3 regions of the Pseudomonas sp. GW822-FHT01E03 genome follow, and region 1 is predicted to be linked to each of the others. Evidence: predicted binding sites of a transcription regulator. Region 1 holds the regulator's gene; each other region holds the start of a gene.
What was found. The regulator FliA, encoded in region 1, starts transcription of late flagellar genes. The targets are predictions, from matches to a motif close to CTAAAGTTTNNNNNNNNNNNGCCGNTAA.
Positions count from the first base shown of each region.

Region 1 (2,266 bases):
TTGCCCATAGCTCCCCCGTGGCGCACTCATCAACCGATGCGTTCGAAAATCTTCTCGATTTTTTCTTTCAACGCCTGGGCCGTGAAGGGCTTGACCACATAGCCGTTAACGCCGGCCTGGGCCGCTTCGATGATCTGTTCGCGCTTGGCTTCAGCGGTCACCATCAGCACCGGCAGGTGCTTGAGCTTTTCATCGGCACGCACGTGGCGCAGCAGATCGATACCGGTCATGCCAGGCATGTTCCAGTCCGTTACCAGAAAGTCGATGCTTCCGCTGTTGAGCACCGGGATGGCGGTAGTGCCATCGTCGGCCTCGACGGTGTTGGTGAACCCAAGGTCACGCAGCAGGTTCTTGATGATCCGCCGCATCGTTGAGAAGTCATCAACGATGAGGATTTTCATGTTCTTGTCCAATTCGACCTCCAAGCAGTCTTAAACGCGCCCAGCACCTGGACACGCCATTTCAATCAATCCGGCAAAGCACTCAATGACTGTCTGGAGCACAACAGATCGCGACCGGCGCAGTTCAACACCACACCAGCCTCGTTCGCAGTGTCCCCCACACTGCCTTCAGCGCGCTCGCCACTCCCCCAAACGCCCCCGCAAACGGGCCGCGCACTGGCTGTGTAACTGGCTGACCCGCGATTCGCTGACCCCCAGGACCTCACCGATTTCCTTGAGATTCAACTCTTCGTCGTAGTACAGCGCCAACACCAGTCGCTCACGCTCCGGCAAATTGGCAATCGCATCCGCCAGCGCAGCCTGGAAGCGCTCATCCTCCAGGTCGCGCGACGGCTCGACATGAGCACTCGCGCCATCCTCGTGCAGCCCTTCGTGTTCGCCGTCCTGCAACAGGTCGTCGAAACTGAACAGCCGGCTGCCCAGGGTGTCGTTCAAAATCCCGTAGTAATCGTCGAGACTCAATTGGAGTTCGGCCGCAACTTCGTGATCTTTAGCGTCACGGCCGGTTTTAGCTTCAATCGAGCGAATGGCATCGCTGACCATGCGCGTATTGCGGTGGACCGAACGTGGCGCCCAGTCCCCCTTGCGCACTTCATCGAGCATGGCGCCGCGGATTCGTATGCCCGCGTACGTCTCGAAACTGGCGCCTTTGCCGGCGTCATATTTGGTCGACACTTCAAGCAGGCCAATCATCCCGGCCTGGATCAGGTCTTCGACCTGGACACTGGCCGGTAAACGCGCCAGCAAGTGGTAGGCAATGCGTTTAACCAGCGGCGCGTAACGCTCGATCAGCTCGTACTGCGCATCACGTGCCGACTTCTTGTAGAGGTTGTAGCCGCTGGCTGTCATAGAACAGGTCCTGCTGTCTGCTGCACGAGGCGCTCGACGAAAAACTCCAGGTGCCCGCGCGGGTTGGCAGGCAGCGGCCAGGTATCAACCTTCTGCGCGATGGCCTTGAACGCCAGCGAGCACTTGGAACGCGGGAAGGCCTCGTAGACGGCGCGCTGCTTCTGCACGGCCTTGCGCACGCTTTCGTCGTAAGGCACCGCACCGACGTATTGCAGGGCGACGTCGAGGAAGCGATCCGTGACCTTGGTCAACTTGGCGAACAGGTTGCGTCCTTCCTGCGGGCTCTGGGCCATGTTGGCCAGGACGCGGAAGCGGTTCATGCCGTAGTCGCGATTGAGCAACTTGATCAAGGCGTAGGCATCGGTGATCGAGGTCGGCTCGTCGCACACCACCAGCAGCACTTCCTGGGCTGCGCGGACGAAACTGACTACCGAGTCACCAATGCCCGCAGCGGTGTCGATCACCAGTACGTCGAGGTTATCGCCGATATCACTGAAGGCCTGGATCAGGCCGGCGTGTTGCGCGGGGCTCAGATGCACCATGCTCTGAGTGCCGGATGCGGCCGGAACGATACGGATGCCGCCTGGTCCCTGCAGCAATACATCGCGCAGTTCGCAGCGGCCCTCGATCACGTCGGCCAGGGTACGTTTGGGTGTCAGGCCCAGCAGAACGTCGACGTTCGCCAGTCCCAGGTCGGCGTCCAACAGCATGACGCGCCGGCCAAGTTCGGCCAAAGCCAGGGACAAGTTCACTGACACATTAGTTTTCCCGACGCCACCTTTGCCGCCGGTCACCGCGATCACCTGTACGGGATGCATGCTGCCCATGTTATTTCTTTACCTTGTCTTGCATAGACGGAGGCCACATTACTGGCTGCGCGTTCACAAACGGAACAATGCATGGCAGACCATCGATGTAGGTACAAAAACTGTTCATTATTACCTCAGCCAACCTGC
Region 1 covers NZ_JBXAOQ010000009.1:189,371-191,636, reverse strand. Annotated here, with positions in the region: gene AC1RP7_RS19345 (protein phosphatase CheZ) at 1-8, opposite strand, end outside; gene AC1RP7_RS19340 (chemotaxis response regulator CheY) at 30-401, opposite strand; gene fliA (RNA polymerase sigma factor FliA) at 570-1,310, opposite strand; gene fleN (flagellar synthesis regulator FleN) at 1,307-2,137, opposite strand; gene flhF (flagellar biosynthesis GTPase FlhF) at 2,254-2,266, opposite strand, start outside.

Region 2 (2,266 bases), on a different contig from region 1:
GTCAGTTTGGGGCATTGCAGCACCTCCCGAACCTTGAACACGTTGATCCCGTACAGTTGCTGGCCGTCGAGACGGAACAACAACAGTTCAAGGCGATTCTGCCCCACCAGTTGCGTGCGCTGGTTTACCGAATCCATTACACCAGCCATGCCAGACTCCTACGCCAACGCCAAGTGTTGTTGCGACGCGCCTTCATCACTAAACGGCACGGCGCTTGCTTTTTTAATCGTTATGAACACAAAACCGACATTTTTTCGACGCCTGACCACACCGTACCGCAAATTGCTCGGCGTGCTGGCGGCTGTTTGCCTGTTCAACGCTGGCAGCCCTGCCCTTGCTGACGCGGTTACCTTGCCTGACATGCTTATCGGCGTCACTCAGGGCTTTCTTGAATTCACCGTAGAAGACTATCTGGCGACCAGTCAAACGGAGGGTCGCTACGAGATCCAGGTCAACCAGCTCGATCCGCGCATGCACATGCCCATGTGCGACAGGGAATTGACAGCAACACTCGAGAGTCCCAAGCCGCTGGGACGGGTTACGGTCAAGGTTCACTGCGAGGGCGCTTCCCCCTGGACGGTGTTCGTACCCGCTCAAGTCCGCCTGTTTCGCGATGTCGTGACCAGCGCCCGGCCACTGCGCCGTGCCGCCATTGTCGAGCCTGGGGATGTGGTCCTGCGCGAGCGCGATATCAGCCTCATCGGCCAGGGCTACCTGACCGCCCTCGATCAGGCGATCGGGCAGCGACTGACCCGACCAATGGTCGCCGACCAGGTGATTACCCTGGTGCATATCGAACAGGCCGAAGTCATCCGCAAGGGTGATCAGGTGGTGATAACCGCCCGCAGCGGTACCCTCAGCGTGCGCATGCCGGGCGAAGCCCTGTCAAACGGCAGTCTGAGCGAGCAGATCCGGGTGAAAAACCTCAACTCCCAACGAGTCATCAAGGCGCAGGTCATGGCGCCGGGGCAGGTGGAAGTGTCCATGTAATTCGCTCTGTTCATCAGAATGTGGCGCTTGCCGCGGCTGTTCCCTAGACTGTGCTCCATGCAGGGCATGCGCTGACGCGCGCAAGGTTCATTGATAAATGAGCCTAAAGTTTTCCAGGGAATGGCCGAAACCATGGCAAGCGTCCAAATTCCCAGAGGTTTTTTATCATGGTCATCGATTTCAGCCGTTTGAACAGCTCCTCGTCACTGACGGGCAGTACACGTACCAGCGCCAGCAAGGAAAGTGCCGAGGCCGGCAAATCCGCGCCGCTGGAATCCGCGGCCGAACAGGCCGGTACCGTCAAAAGCGGGGAATCGGTACATCTCAGCGATGAGGCTCAACAGTTGCAGAAGGTCACTGAACAGCTGCGCGATCAGCCTGCCGTCGACAAAGCCCGCGTGGCCGAATTGAAAGCAGCGATTGCCGATGGCAGCTATAAAGTCGACAGCAACCGTGTAGCCAGCAAACTGCTCAACTTCGAAGCCCAGCGCTAGGCCACCGCCGGCGCCAGGCTTTTGGACGCTTAAAACCCAAGGCCAGCCATGCACGACACTCATTTACTGCAACTGATCACCGACGACTTTGCCCCAGCGCAACACCTGCTGGAGTTACTGCAGACCGAATCCCTCGCATTGCATGGCCGCGACATGCCATTGCTCGAGAACATCCTGGCGCAGAAACAGGCATTGGTCGTTTTGCTCGAACAGCATGGCCGCAAGCGCAGTGAAATCCTTGCCAATCTCAACCTGCCGACCAACCGTGGCGGTCTGGAGCAATTGGCCAGCCAGTCGAGCATTGGCGAGCAGTTGCTGGCGCAAAGTGACGTGCTGACCGATCTCCTGGCCCAGTGCCAGGCCATCAACGCCAACAACGGCCAGTCGATCCTCACTCAACAGGCCGCTACAGCCACCCAGCTGAAAATCCTCAACGGCGGTGAAACCCCGGCGCTTTACGATGCCAGCGGAACATTCTCCAAGCTTGCCAAGCCGCGCCCGCTCAGTCAGGCATGAGCCGGTCAATGCCCCTGCTCTATCAAGACGCGCAACATACTGGCAAACTGATAGCCAGTCGTAGTCAAATTTTGTCTGGAGATTGATTAAACGTGTCCAATGCCTTATCCGTGGATGATGCTCCGCAGCCACCCAAGGTGCTCTCCACGCCCTTGGAAATCTCCAGCAACCTGCGCCAGTTGCTCGAAAGCCATGACCCGCTGATCATCACGTTCCACGAGCGCAGCCAGCGCTTCCAGAGCTACCTGGTGGACCTGGACCGTGAC
Region 2 covers NZ_JBXAOQ010000004.1:497,087-499,352, reverse strand. Annotated here, with positions in the region: gene AC1RP7_RS11105 (chemotaxis protein CheV) at 1-149, opposite strand, end outside; gene flgA (flagellar basal body P-ring formation chaperone FlgA) at 232-990, shown strand; gene flgM (flagellar biosynthesis anti-sigma factor FlgM) at 1,158-1,484, shown strand; gene AC1RP7_RS11090 (flagella synthesis protein FlgN) at 1,533-2,000, shown strand; gene AC1RP7_RS11085 (flagellar brake protein) at 2,093-2,266, shown strand, end outside.
Region 2: flgM (flagellar biosynthesis anti-sigma factor FlgM) is a predicted target of FliA. The motif match lies at 1,094-1,121, and genes of this name have one in related genera.

Region 3 (2,266 bases), on a different contig from region 1:
GTGAGGTCGTTGATGATCAGCGCGAACTCCTCGGTGGATTTGCGCAGCTCCTTCACGTCTTCCTTTTGCAGCCATTGCGGTGGCCGGTTGAGCAGGCGCAGCAATGAGCCTGGCTCCAGCGCCAGCAGCCGTTGCAATCGCACCAGCACCCGGCGATTGGCGCCCAGTTCCGCGCGGTTGGTCGACAGGCGCGAGGACAGCAATTGGTCTTCGATCTGGTCCACGCTCTGACTGGTCTTGCGCACGATCTGGGTCAACACCTCACCCTGGTCGCGCAGCAAATGCACCAGCAGCTCCAGCGGGGAGCGAAAGCATTCCCGGGCTTTCACCGACGAGCGCAATTTGTCCACCGAGTGCAGCGGTTGCAGGCGGGCGCTGATGATCAATTGACTGCGGGCGCACACCCACAGGGTCGAGACATCCGACGAGACCATGTTGCTGAGGTTGAACACCACATCGTTGACCACTGCCAGTAGTGCGGAGTCGACATGCTCGATGCGCGTCGAACGCGAGCCTTCGTGCAGCGCTTCGAAAAATTCCTCGGGCAACTCCAAATGGCTTTTCATCCAGCGCTCGCACGCGGCGTGGGCGAGGTTCAGGTGCAGCCAGAGAAATTGCTCATCGCTTTGCGGCTGTTGCAGGTACTGCAAGGCCTCGGCGGAATTGATTTCCCGACCGGCCTCACCGGGGCGAAAACTGAAACCGTAAAGCAGGCCGAACAGATCCGTGTCGCGATGGCTTTGATCGATGCTGTGGTTCATGAGGACTCGCAAGGGGAGGCGCCTGTCACGTGTTTTACAGGTTCACTTGAGCGGCATCATCGCAAGCGGGAATGACGTTTTTGTGACAGGAAAACAACGCAAAAAATTGTTCTGCCGGTGGTCGGGATTTTCTCAAGAACCGCTCTGGCTAGCCGATCACGCTTGGGTTAAGTTGCGCGCCGCAGGCCTCGGCCGGGACCGCAGACAGGGATGTCCGGACACTTTTCACGCCTTAACGGGCGTGCCCCATTCCTGTCATGAGTACCCTGCGATGCTTTTGCAAAAGTCCCTGAGAGCACAAATTCTCGCCCTGCTGAGCGGCAGCCTGCTGGCGATGCTGTTGATCGCCCTGGCGTGCTTTCACTTCCTGTCCAGCGGCGTGCAGAACTACGCCAATCTGATCGAAGGCCCGCTGCACACCTCGCAATTGATCGATGAAGCCAACCTGCAATTCAAGGTGCAGGTGCAGGAATGGAAAAACGTCCTGCTGCGCGGCAAGCAACCGGCGGACCTGAGCAAGTACTGGGGGCAATTCGAGGAGCGTCAGCGCGATGTGCAAAACATCCTTGGCGAACTGGCCGCGCAGAAGGGCATCGAGCCGCAACTCAAGAGCCGCATCGAGCGCTTGCGTGACGAACATCGCCAGTTGGGCGCGGCCTATCAGAAGGGCCGGGACGCGTTCGTGGCCGCCGGTGGTGACCCGACGGCGGGCGACGTGGCGGTCAAGGGTGTGGACCGCGCAACCAGCGATCAGATGAGTGAACTGGTCAGCGAGTTGCGCAAGCAGGGCGCCGAGCAATCGACACTGATCAGCGCCAGTGCCGAGCGCACGGTGTTGCTGGGGCTGGTCGTGATGCTGGTTTCGGGGGTACTGATCGGCCTGCTGAGCTTGTGGCTGGTCAACCGCAACCTGGTCGAGCCGATCCGCAAACTGATCGAATACGTGGCGCAACTCAGCCAGGGGCGTATTGCCGAGCGCGTGGCCAGCACCCGTCAGGACGAGTTGGGCAAACTGGCGATGGCCGCCAACACCCTGCGCGATTTCCTCGCCGAAACCTTCAGCCGTTTGCAGCGCAGCGCGTCGGACCTGGACAGCGCCAGCGGTGAGTTGAACTCGATCGCCACCGTGATGGCCGGCGGCACCAACGAGCAGTTCAACCGCACCGATCAGGTGGCCACGGCGATGAACGAAATGTCCGCCACCGCACAGGAAGTGGCCCGGCACGCCGCCGAAGCGGCGCGGGCCGCCGACGATGCCGACCAGTCCGCCCAACAGGGTGAAAAAGTCATGCAGGGCACCATCCACACCATCACCCAGATGCGCGGCGAAATCGCCAACACCGCCACGGTCATCCGCCAACTGGAAACCGACAGCGGACGCATCGGCAAGGTTCTGGAGGTGATTCGCGGGATCGCCGAACAGACCAACCTGCTGGCACTCAACGCGGCCATCGAAGCGGCCCGCGCCGGTGAGGCCGGACGCGGATTCGCTGTGGTGGCCGACG
Region 3 covers NZ_JBXAOQ010000004.1:434,748-437,013, forward strand. Annotated here, with positions in the region: gene AC1RP7_RS10810 (transporter) at 1-761, opposite strand, end outside; gene AC1RP7_RS10815 (methyl-accepting chemotaxis protein) at 1,033-2,266, shown strand, end outside.
Region 3: AC1RP7_RS10815 (methyl-accepting chemotaxis protein) is a predicted target of FliA. The motif match lies at 893-920, and genes of this name have one in related genera.